One region of the Streptococcus agalactiae genome, then DNA from elsewhere that is predicted to be linked to it. Evidence: riboswitches for the same ligand, from Rfam matches in the RefSeq annotation. Region 1 holds a riboswitch; the other holds the start of a gene.
The links. A riboswitch is a leader RNA that binds a small molecule or an ion and turns the genes downstream of it on or off. The one in region 1 is predicted to bind FMN.
Positions count from the first base shown of each region.

Region 1 (6,258 bases):
CAACTGTTCTTCTATTAGATAATGCTATCATTATATCATATAATAGCACTGAGCGCATAGTCGATAATATTGTTTATGGCATTTTATAGCAATTATCATTTTTGCTAATTGCCTAAAGATAGTTACACCTCATTTTCATATGATTGTAACTTTTCTACCATAATTAAAAAAGGGGGCGTATTAACTTGATTGAGTGGTTGATAAAGCATTGTAGCGAAATTATTCTGTGGTAATTGTTCCACGAATGCTATCACCGCATCTTTCTCACTTTTTCCACCATCATGACCATAATAAACCATAAGCGATAGACGTCCACCTACTTCTAAAATATCTAAAACGTTTTTGATTGCCTTGATAGTTGTGTGAGGTTTTGTAATAACTGTTTTATCCGCTGAGGGTAAGTATCCTAGATTAAATATAGCCGCTCTTAAATGTGTATGAACATACTGTTCCAAATTTTCATGCCCATCCAAGATAAGTTCAGCGTTAGAGATCCCTTGCTCCGTGAGCTTTGCTTTCGTTTTTGCTATTGCTTCTTCTTGAATATCAAATGCATAAACTTTTTTAGAACTTTTCGCTAAAAAAACAGTATCATTCCCATTTCCCATAGTTGCATCAAGCGTTATTGCTTCTTTATCAATAACTTCTGCTAAAAAATCATGAGAAAGATGAATTGGTCTTTTAATCATGTTTTACCTCAACTTTACATCCTTGATATGACTGTCTTTTCTCCATTTCTTTGTCAATAGCATTAAGCACTTCCCATTTATTAAGGCTCCACATCGGTCCAATTAACATATGACGTGGCGCATCACCAGTAATTCGGTGAATAACAATATGTTTTGGAATAATCTCCAGTTGGTCACAAATAATCGAAATATAGTCTTCTTGACTTAACAAACGTAAACGACCTTCATGGTAATCTCTCTGCATTCTTGTATTAGTCATAAGATGCAGAAGGTGTAATTTTATACCCTGAATATCATTATCCGTAACACATCGACGAACATTTTCCACCATCATATCATGTGTCTCCCCTGGGAGACCATTTATTAGGTGAGAAACGATTTCTACTTTAGGAGCTAATTCTCGTATTCTCTTAACAGTTTTTTTGTAAAGGTCATATGAATGTGCTCTATTTATTAATGCAGAAGTTGCTTCATAAGTTGTCTGAAGGCCTAATTCTAAAGTCACATGCATTCTTTCAGAAAGTTCAGCGAGATAGTATATAGTTTCATCAGGTAAGCAATCCGGCCTTGTTCCGATGTTGATCCCGATAACTCCTGGCTCATTAATAGCCTGTTCGTAACGCTCTTTAATTATCTCTAACTTAGCATGGGTATTGGTAAAATTTTGAAAATAGACTAAGTATTTATTAACCTCAGGCCACTTTCTATGCATGAAATCAATTTCTTTATAGAATTGTTCACGAATAGGAGCTTCTGGAGCAACTATAGCATCCCCTGAACCAGAAACTGTGCAAAAAGTGCATCCTCCTCTAGCAACTGTTCCGTCTCTGTTAGGACAGTCAAAACCAGCATCTATAGGTAATTTAAATATTTTTTCTCCAAAGAGTTCTCGATAATAATCATTAATCGCACGATAACGTTTTTTCATAGGATAATTGTATCACAATTTTAACTAAAATAACCTCACTACTACAATAAAACTAAAAAAGATTGGAACGTCAGTTAGTCCCAATCTTTTATTTACTTCACTTTCTTTAACCAATCCTTGGCTAAAAAGATATACGCAGTTAGATTCAAAATACCATAAGCAAGTATAAAACCAGCTAAAACATCTGTCGGAAAATGAACCCCTAGGTAAATACGAGATAACCCAATTAAAAAAATGAGCAAACCCAAAATACCTTGGCACAACAGTTTCCATATACTCTTAGGCATATAGTACTGCAATAAAATAATAATACTCCCAAATATCATAAATGTTCCCATCGAGTGCCCACTGGGAAACGAATAGCCACCTGCAAATACTAAATGGGTTAAAGTTGGTCTCACTCTTTGAAAAATAAGTTTTAAAGAAAGTATACATATACCAGAGATAATAGCATTTACTGCGATAAATCTAGCTTGAGGATACCACTTCTTAAGGTAACAGAAAGTGACGCTCATAATCGCAATAGCTATCTGGCTTACAGTATTACCAACCACAGTGATTAACTTGAAAAATCTTGTAGAAAGATTTGGCAACTGTCCTCTAACACTTTCTTGAATAGTTTGGTCAAATGCGATTACAGTGTCGGGCCAATATTTGATGACCAATCCTAAACTGAAAAATAAGATAATAGCAATAAATGCTTGAATAAGTTTACTATTTTGACGAGATAACATTAGTCTTTTTATATCTTTCTAATATTGGCAAACAAGCCACGTAAGTTAGATAGAAAACAATCGAAATTAAAATTCCCTCAACGATATTAAATGGAATAACCATTGTTAAAAGGTAATTGCCTACACCAATAAATGTTCTGATATCAAAGTTAGCAAATATAGCATACAAAGGAATCGCAAAGACATAGTTGAGAGCTACCATAGATACAGTCAAGCTAACTGTACCAAATAAACTAGCTTTAATAAAATCTTTTGCACTCTCTCTATTTTTCCAGAAAATAGCGAAACTTGCTAAAAATAGAGCTAGAGCAACCATATTCATCGGTAAACCGATAAAGGTTTCTGGACCACGATTAGCAAGTATAACTTTTAAAAGTGATCTTAATAAGAGTACACCATAACTTGATTTCAAATCAAATAAAATAAAAGCAACTAACATCGGAAGGATTGAAAAATCAACCTTTAAAAATTCTGCTCCTGGTATTAATGGAAATGAAACCATCATCAATACAAAAGATAAGGCAGAAAGAATGGCGATTGTCACCATTTTACGTGTATTTGTCATAAAAAAATTCCTCCAATTTAAATAAATTGAAAGAAGCTCCAAAGGTAAGCGTAGGTACGCGAAAAAAACCTTTGTCTTCTCCCATCCAGACTTTACTGTCGGTTGTGGAATCTCACCACATCAGCTTTCGCTCGCGGACTGATGCTTCACAACTGACAAATAAGTTGGAAGCGATTACCGCCGGTCGGGAATTACACCCTGCCCTGAAGACACCTATAGCATAACAAAAAAAACTTGCAATTGCAAGTTTTTTAATCACTAATTAGTAGTAGATTGTATAATATTAATTTTTAACATCAATTAATTGACAGCGCACTAATACTCTAGCTACTCCTGCCTTTGTACAAGTAAACAGGCTTAAGTCCCAATCATTGTCTGATGTGGCAGTTTTATAAACTTTTTCAATCGCTGTTGGTTCAATAATTTCTCTATTACTGATTTTGTAGTGATAGATTTGCCCTGTTGTAGTTGTAAAATAAACATCCGTTCCCATATCTACATTTTTTAAAGCATCAAAATGATAAGGAAAATTATGCGCACAAATCACCATGTTATTAGTTAAATAAGAACCATAATACCTTGTAGGCGTTTTAGACAGTTGTTCAAAACTATAATTAGCAGCTACCGGTAAATGCAGTTTTAAGTTCGGAATATCCAGAGTTCCCAAGTAATCTGTTTTATCCAACTTTTTTACAGGTAATTCTCCATTTTCTGAACCCTTTACTTGATGCGTAATAGATTTATCAAGCGCCTTGACAATATGCTTAGAAGTTAAATCAGCTTGATGCGCCTGATTAATATTATACCAACCCCAATAGATTCCAGAACTTACCAGAATGATTCCAAGTATAGCTAAAAAATTTGCTGAATATCTTCTAATCACGTCTTCTTCTCCATTTTAGGGCTATTATTAAACACAGAAGTCCTGACATAATTAGTATAGGTATTGGCCACCATACTTGTCCAGTAAACGGGAGCTTTCCCTTTGTCTGATGTGCTACTGTAGGAGTAATCGTCTCTTCTTTTTTAGGTTTAGCATTTAAAGGGCTCATTTTCTCAAATGCTGTAATATCGTACTTCCCATCCTTAGGTATTGATAGTATAAAGGGAAACATTAGTTCATAACCTTGAGCTGTTTTAGTCTGAATAAATAGATAAATCCCTTGAGGAAGATTGTTCGCAACAATACCTTCAGCCGGTAAATTATCAAACGTTTGTAAAGGTTGAATTTTATGAACAGCTTTTGTTAGTAGATTGACATATTTGGCTTGGTTACTATCAAGGTTTACTTGTGTTAGATCATCGTCTTTTATCCCAATACCTTGAAATGGGGTAGTCAGAGTAAAAACTTGATTACCATCAACATCTTTAGCTTGTGCTACTTGGTAAACAAGTAAATTACCGCCAGCGATACCTTGATTATTATACTTATTTTGTATAGTAATAGAACCCGTTTTCATCTGATCATTGGTATCAGCAGACACAAGTTGAGTACTTAGACTAAATAATAAGAGAAGAGTTATCTTTAGGATCTTTTTATAAATCATTGTTCTCTTCCTTTCTCATTGCTTGTTTTAAAATTTTCTTACGTTGACGTGCTCTCCTAGTTACTTCTAAAAAGATTAAAAGTAAAATCAAAGTAAGGAAAATAGCGATAAATGGTGCGATATAAATAGGCTCTATTTGTATTGCCTCTGCTACCACCAAAGCGTTACCATTATCGTTTGGTACACGATGTCCTCTCACTAGTAACCGATGGGTATTAACGCCATATGGTGTACACGTCACCAAAGTTTGGTAGTCTTTACCTTTAACAATTTGTAAATCCCTCAAATCATCCGGTTTAACTGTTCTGATTTGATCCACTTGATAAGTATATGTTTCATTTAAGATACTGACTGTCCAGTGGTCTCCAGCTTTTAACTTATTCAAATCAGAAAAAAGCCTTGAAGAGGGTAAACCTCTATGTCCTGATAAAATAGAATGAGTTGAGTCTCCTCCAATTGGAAGACTACTTCCTTCTAAATGACCAATAGAAGTTTGAAGCACTTTTTCACTTGTACCATGATAAAGTGGTAATTTTATGTTTATCTTTGGAATTGAAATATAACCCATATTACCCGTTTTATCTATAGCCAGTTGTGAATTATAATCCAAACGCTCTTGGTCAGTCATGTGCCACTTCATTCCTGAAGTTTTAAATTGCTTATTATATTCTTTGGCTCGGTTAATAATTTTTTTATAATCGTTTTCATCCATATGCGTTACGCGGTCTTGGTAATCCATAATCGCTCGAGATTGGTGAAATGAATTCCAATAATTAGCAAGTGAAGGATAAGCCATTAAGCCTACCCCCACTGCAATTATAGTGACAAGCAAAATGGATACTAAATGTTGTCTTATTTTTTTCATATATTTTAAATCTGTACCACTTTGCTAGCCCATCTTATTAAGAACGTAAACGACGACGAGCAACAAGCACGATACCTGCTCCTATTACTAAAATTGCACCTATAATGTAGAAAATTGTTGTACCAATACCACCTGTTGAAGGCAACTCAGTACCTTTGTTATTTTTTACAGTTGATGTTACTAAAAGAGTATCTTGATTTCCTTCAGCTCCTAGCTTTAATTCAACAGGTGTTTCATCAGTCATTAAATTATAACCTGCAGGAGCCTTCGTTTCAACTAATTTATATGTTCCTGAAGCAAGTCCTAAAATGCTCACTGTACCACTTGAATCAGTTCTGTATGGCGTAGCCTTAGACTGATCAGTTGTCCATTTTACATTCTCACTGTCACTGTAGTCAAGAAATTCTCCCTGAGAGTTTTTCACAATAAAGGTTGCTCCTTCCAAGACCTTATTGCTATCAGCTCCATCTATTTTTTTTATTGTAATTTTACCATCATTTACACTGACTTTTTGACCCGAATCTGAATTTTCTTCATTTGGATTTATTTTAGCAGTATTAGTATTTTCCTCTATAGTGCCAGACCCTGGCGTAGCCTTACTTTTTAATACTCCCGTATAAGTAACTATAATTTTGTTAACTCCTGAATAATAAAAATCATCTTTTCCACCTGTATTACTATCTGAGGATTGAAGTTTTGTAGCCGCCCAAGGAATTGTTAATTTAAAGTTATTATTTAATTCTGAAACAGTATATGTCCCATTTTTATCACTTATTGTACCGTTATCCTTACTAAGAGTTTTTGATACTCCATCTGCACTAGTAACAGTAACAGTATAACTTCCTTCATCTAAATCTACAACATTTTGGGCAGGCATTGTGTCATCTAATACATATTGATAAACCTTACTGCTACCATTATAATTTACTG
Region 1 is NZ_OX460931.1:1,336,419-1,342,676, forward strand. It holds gene mnmM (tRNA 5-(aminomethyl)-2-thiouridylate-methyltransferase MnmM) at 123-689, opposite strand; gene mnmL (tRNA modification radical SAM protein MnmL/YtqA) at 682-1,617, opposite strand; gene QOR44_RS06895 (phosphatase PAP2 family protein) at 1,710-2,351, opposite strand; gene QOR44_RS06900 (ECF transporter S component) at 2,332-2,916, opposite strand; FMN riboswitch at 2,986-3,131, opposite strand; gene QOR44_RS06905 (sortase) at 3,200-3,799, opposite strand; gene QOR44_RS06910 (isopeptide-forming domain-containing protein) at 3,792-4,463, opposite strand; gene QOR44_RS06915 (class C sortase) at 4,453-5,328, opposite strand; gene QOR44_RS06920 (SpaH/EbpB family LPXTG-anchored major pilin) at 5,366-6,258, opposite strand, start outside.

Region 2 (6,258 bases), 680 kb from region 1:
GTCGTAAAGCAGCTAAACTTGTTCGCATCATACTTTCTGGCATGACGTCTGCCATAAAAGCTTTTTCACTTTTGTCAAGAACCGTCAAACAAACACCATTAACAGCTACGCTATCCCCTTTTCTTAATAAAGGGACTAGTTTGGGAGCATCAATACTTAATTGTTGGGACTTTATGCCATTCCGAATACGACTGACTTGACCCATTTCCTCAATAATTCCTGTAAACATAATGTTCTACCTTTCCTTCAATAACAACATCAGAATCCATACGACTAAGTTCAATATCTTTTACTCTGAAAGCTTGGTTAAGCCAATCCAAGCCTTCTCCAGAAATAGCTGTTTTTGCTTTCAGACCTCCTATTATTTTGGGTGCAATAAAAACAATTAGTCTGTTAACAATACCAGCTTCTAAAGCTGAAAAATGTAAACTACTTCCTCCTTCAATAAGAAGGCTATCAATCCCTTCTTGTCCTAAAATAGTCATTAATACTTTCAAATCCAGCTTTCCATCTTTTCTTGGGACCTTAATCAAACGGCAACCCATTTCTTTTAATGTTTGTTGCTGAGCAAGATTATCTGAACATGTTGCAATCCATGTTGGTATTGTTTTAGCGCTCATTTGATATCCACTTAGAATCGCCCGTCTTTGTAGCTATCTTCCCATCTAAAGTCATAGCATATTTCAAATAAACAAAAGGCTGCTTATAGGTCATGTGAAAAATAAATCTTTCATTCAGAGCATCGCATTTTTCTCTTAAGATACCAACTTCAACATTTAAACCTTCTTTTCTTAACAAGGCAATCCCTTTTCCTGAAACTAAAGGATTTGGATCTAAACTTCCAACTACTACTTTTTTGATACCAGATTTAATAAGAGCTTCAGTACAAGGTGGTTGCTTACCCACATGACAGCATGGTTCTAAAGTCACGTACAGAGTACTTCCAGAGATATCCTCATCAGCATTTTTAATAGCCTGTCTTTCCGCATGTAAATCTCCAAATCGTTTATGATAACCTTTGGAAATTATACGATCATCTTTAACAATAACAGCACCTACTAATGGGTTGGGAGCAACGAACCCCATACCTTTCTCAGCCTCTTTCAAGGCTAATGCCATGTAGTCTTCTTTTTTCATCATTTCCTTTTTCCTTCTAAAATAAAAACCCTTAGCTTCTAAAATAGAAAACTAAGGGGAGGGATGAGAAGTCGTTGATTATACTAATTAGCATTATATTTTAGGTAGCACAAAAAAACTAAAGACTCCCTATAGAAAACTATAGGGAGTCTCTCATTAATCCAGCACAAATAAACTGCAAGTAGCAGACAATCACTGAATTCTTCTCTCATCCAGACTTTACTGTCGGTACTGGAATCACACCAGTTCATGCTCGAAAGCTCGCGGACTATACCGCCGGTTAGGATTTTCACCTGACCCCGAAGAAATTCTATTTGACAGTTATTTTACTAAACTCATTTTTATTTGTCAATAAAAATAATGTGTTTTTTATTATAAAATAATAATTAAGTAGCTCATCTATTCTTATCTTTACAAGACAGTATATCTATACCATAAAGCAATCTTTCGAACTAATCAAACAAGAATCGATAGTATTATTGGATTATATTTCTTAAAAAATTCACTACAGATATAGTTTACTCCACTTAAATAACTTAGGTAAATCTACGGAACTAAAAATAATCGATAGAAATCTGTTATTTTGTTATTTCAAATGTAACTGTTAAGAAAATAGTTCTCTAATACTAAACAGCACCTCAATCGATTATTAAGTAGCGTTAATTTTTAATTGTTTTTCTATTTTCTATTTGTTATAATGGCTTGAGATTACTAGAAAGTATAGTATTACATGAATCAAAATCATTCCGTCAAAAGATCCTTATCCGAAGTTAATCAGAGCGTTGAGGTTCCTCACAATAGCTCTTTTTGGAACACTTTAAGAGCTTTTCTTGGACCTGGAGCTTTGGTTGCAGTTGGTTATATGGATCCAGGTAACTGGATTACTAGCGTTATTGGTGGAGCTACCTATCGTTACTTACTATTGTTTGTTGTTTTAGTATCTTCTTTGATGGCGATGCAATTACAACAAATGGCTGGCAAGCTTGGTATTGTTACACGACAGGACTTAGCACAAGCAACAGCTTCTCGACTCCCAAAACCGCTTCGTTACCTGCTATTTATTATCATTGAGTTAGCCCTTATCGCTACTGATTTAGCAGAAGTCATTGGCTCTGCCATTGCTCTTCACTTATTATTTGGCTGGCCCTTGTTACTGTCTATCATGATTACTATTTTGGATGTATTCTTACTTTTACTCTTAATGAAGTTAGGCGTCCAAAAAATTGAAGCCTTTGTTTCTGTTCTCATATTGACAATTTTGATAATCTTTACATATTTAGTTGTTTTATCACAACCTGATTTAGATGCTATGTTCAAAGGATTTTTACCACACCATGAGCTTTTTAACATATCACATGAAGGAAAAAATAGTCCTTTAACCCTCGCTCTTGGCATTATCGGCGCAACAGTCATGCCACATAATCTTTATTTACATTCTTCTTTATCTCAGACTAGACGCGTGGATTATCATAATAAATCTTCAATAAAAAAAGCTGTACGTTTCATGACCTTAGATTCTAACATTCAGCTATCACTTGCATTTGTCGTGAATTCGCTACTATTAGTCTTAGGAGCTAGTCTATTTTATGGGCATGCTAATGATATCAGTGCCTTTTCTCAAATGTATCTTGCCTTATCTGATAAAACTATTACTGGTGCAGTAGCCAGTTCTTTCCTTTCTACCCTTTTTGCAGTTGCCCTACTAGCAAGTGGTCAAAATTCAACGATTACAGGTACTTTAACAGGACAAATCGTTATGGAAGGTTTCCTTCACTTCAAATTACCTCAATGGTTAATAAGGCTTTGTACTAGATTATTAACTCTTCTTCCAATTTTTGTTATCGCCCTACTAGTTGGAGGCGAAGAAAATACGTTAGATCAGCTAATCGTCTATTCACAAGTTTTTCTTTCCTTAGCTTTACCATTTTCAATCTTTCCATTGATTTATTTCACGTCGCAAAAATCAATTATGGGAGAGCATGCTAATGCTAAATGGAATACCTATTTAGCATACCTTGTCGCCATCATTTTAACATTACTCAATTTGAAATTAATCATGGATTTACTTTAATACAATACAAAAAAGCCCCACTAATGAACTGAACCTCTATCATGAGACATACATCTAATGATAGAGGAAAGTACATAATGATGGAGCTTTTTGTATTTCTTTAAAGAACCCGTGAGTAAGGACTAGTACGTTTTTGCTTGTACCTCTCCTTGACATTATAATAACCGATGATGAAAAACGATACGCCAAGGATAATTGCTGCAATCAAAGATAAAATTTGGATACTAAAATATAGGTGTTGAAAATTTCCTTCTAAATGTGCTTTAAAAACCATCAACCAAGCCCAAAAAACGGATAAGATTAAGTAAGCATTTTGTAATACCCTAGCCAGGTAAAGACTTAAAACAGTTATAAAAATCAAGGCAATGATAGCTATATATACCTTTGGTAATGGGTAATTAAAATCAATTTTAACTAAGTAGACCGCTAAATTGACCAATGACGCAACTAGCAACCATCCTGCATGAATTCCAAATGTTATTCTAAGCAGTAATTTTGATTTATTTTTACTTAGTATCTTGATAATGATAACCAGAAGAATACAGTAAGCAAAAATTATTATTGTTGATAGGCCAATCAAATTACTCGTAAAAAATACAGTCCATATATTATTAACTAATAGAAGACCCAAAAAGTATGAAAAAATGCTAGCAAAGTTATCTTGGTAAGATTGACTCTTACTGAATATAGCTCTTAATATTACTAAAAAGGTCAATAAATAGATGACTGACCAAATTGAAAAGGCTAATGGTACTGGTGTCAAGAGCGTTTGATAACGATCAGACAGACTCTTCTGACTGTTCCCTGTTAACAAACCTGTTGCGGATAAATAATTCACTATTATTGTTAAGATAAAGACTAACAATAACATCTTACTTTTAAATGAATGTCTAATCATAGAGGCCTCCTTTTACCTCCATTATAATTCTTTTAGTTTAAAAATTCTATTTTTTTAATCAACATATTTACTGAATACTCGCTTGTCTCGACAAAAAAAGTGGTTTTTGAAACCACTTTTTATTTATTTACGAAAAGCATCTAAAATGACTTTAAATTCTTCATTAGATAAAGTGATACCTTTACCCATTTTTGTATGATCTGGACTCCATGTACGCAAATCAAATTTAGCTGGCGCTCCGTTGAAGCTCACACGATTCAACTCTTTTGTCCAACCTTTTTCATTTTCAGATAGGACCAATAACTTCTCAACAATTTCAAATGTAAATTCTGACATTTTATACCTCCACTTATACTATTCGTTATTTTTATAGCTTTTTGTTCTATTTAAATGAACTTCTTCTATTTTAACAATTTTTAGTAATATTGACCATGTAAAATGACAAAATAGTTATAAAAGTATCTAAGCTCTTATAGTCTTGCTAGTACCATCATTTTGATAAAGGTTCACTAATCCTTCTTTACAAGCACGAATCATATCCCCTTTTTTTACTGGATTTGGTAATGTTATGGTTAATAATTCCATCGGATTTGGAGCACGGTCTATTTTATTTCCTTCAGCATCGCGCAGACCTTCAATAAAACATTCAAAGTGACGGAAGCCAGGACCATAGAATTCTACGCGATCTCCTTCCATAATAACATTACGCTGACGAATTGTAGCCTCCATTTTAGCATTGTCAAATGAAACCACTTCCCCAACAAATTTGTATTGAGGAATTTTACGACGAGCTCCAAAGAGTTGTTCGTTTTCAGTTGGTGTATGGTAGTAAAAACCTGTTGCTAATTCGCGTTGTGCAACCTTCCAAAGTTCATCAATCAAGTCTTCTTTAATAGCTTCAAAAGCTTCTGGACTTTCCATATAGGCATCTACAGCAGCTTTATAGCAATTAGTTACTGTAGAAACATAATGAATGGATTTCATACGTCCTTCTATTTTTAAACTATCTACGCCATTTTCAATCATATCTGGAATATGCTCAATCATACACATATCCACTGCTGACATTGAGAAAGGTTCTGGAATCTCGCCTTTTAACGATTGACGTTCTTGTCCAAATGGCATATCGTAGAGGTCATATTTCCAACGACATGACTGAGAGCAACCGCCACGATTAGCATCACGATGGCTCATATGGTTTGATAGAACACATCGTCCTGAGTATGAAATACACATCGCGCCATGAACAAATGCTTCTATCTCAACATCTGTCCTCTTCCTGATTTCAGCCAATTCTGCCATAGTAACCTCACGTGCTAATACGACACGAGTAAGCCCCATCTCTTTCCAAAATTCAAAAGTTTCATGGTTCGTGGAAGAGGCTTGAGTTGACAAATGAATTTCTAAACCTGGTGCTTCTGTAGCACAAATAACAATAAGAGCAGGATCTGAAACAATGACTGCATCTAGTCCCATATCACGTAATTCACGAAACCACGGACCTGCCCCAAGCTCATTACCTTCATGAGTAACCATATTAGCCGCTACATAAACTTTAGCATCTCTCGCATGAGCATAGTTTATTCCCTCTTGTAACTCTTCCATAGAAAAGTTACCAGCTCTACTTCGAAGACCATACGCTTGACCTCCAACAAATACAGCATCTGCTCCATAATCAATAGCAACTTTTAATTTTTCTAGTGTTCCTGCAGGTGATAAAACCTCAGGGCGTTTTTTTACATTAGACATCTTATATTTCCTTCTATTTTCAAGATAAAAGAATTATTTTCTATCTTAATTAACATACCAATCGATATGCAGTTCTTAGTGTAATTGGCTACGCTTTGAAATAGAAAACTTTCACGTAGCAAGTAAATCTTATTTTACTGTTGATGGGTCAAACTCATAAAATCCAGTATCTAAACCACGTCCTTTAGGGTGCAGCTTTCTAATTCGTTCATCAAACAAGAAAGCCTGATCCTGAGTGAATGTTCCATTTTCAATCAAACGAGCTGTTTCGACAAAAATTTCAGCAATAGCAACAAAATTATCTCCTGGACAATAAATACCATCTAATTTCCAGTGAGTAAAGTGATGTTCAACTAGTTCAGTCACTTTAGTCATCATATTGATATCATTGTTAATAAAAATA
Region 2 is NZ_OX460931.1:654,861-661,118, reverse strand. It holds gene QOR44_RS03565 (riboflavin synthase) at 1-229, opposite strand, end outside; partial or broken gene ribD (bifunctional diaminohydroxyphosphoribosylaminopyrimidine deaminase/5-amino-6-(5-phosphoribosylamino)uracil reductase RibD) at 210-1,140, opposite strand; FMN riboswitch at 1,334-1,448, opposite strand; gene QOR44_RS03555 (Nramp family divalent metal transporter) at 1,868-3,208, shown strand; gene QOR44_RS03550 (TspO-related membrane protein) at 3,309-4,106, opposite strand; gene QOR44_RS03545 (YdbC family protein) at 4,230-4,442, opposite strand; gene QOR44_RS03540 (peptidase U32 family protein) at 4,569-5,855, opposite strand; gene QOR44_RS03535 (peptidase U32 family protein) at 5,985-6,258, opposite strand, start outside.
Region 2: another riboswitch for FMN. It lies ahead of ribD (bifunctional diaminohydroxyphosphoribosylaminopyrimidine deaminase/5-amino-6-(5-phosphoribosylamino)uracil reductase RibD); the one in region 1 lies ahead of QOR44_RS06900 (ECF transporter S component).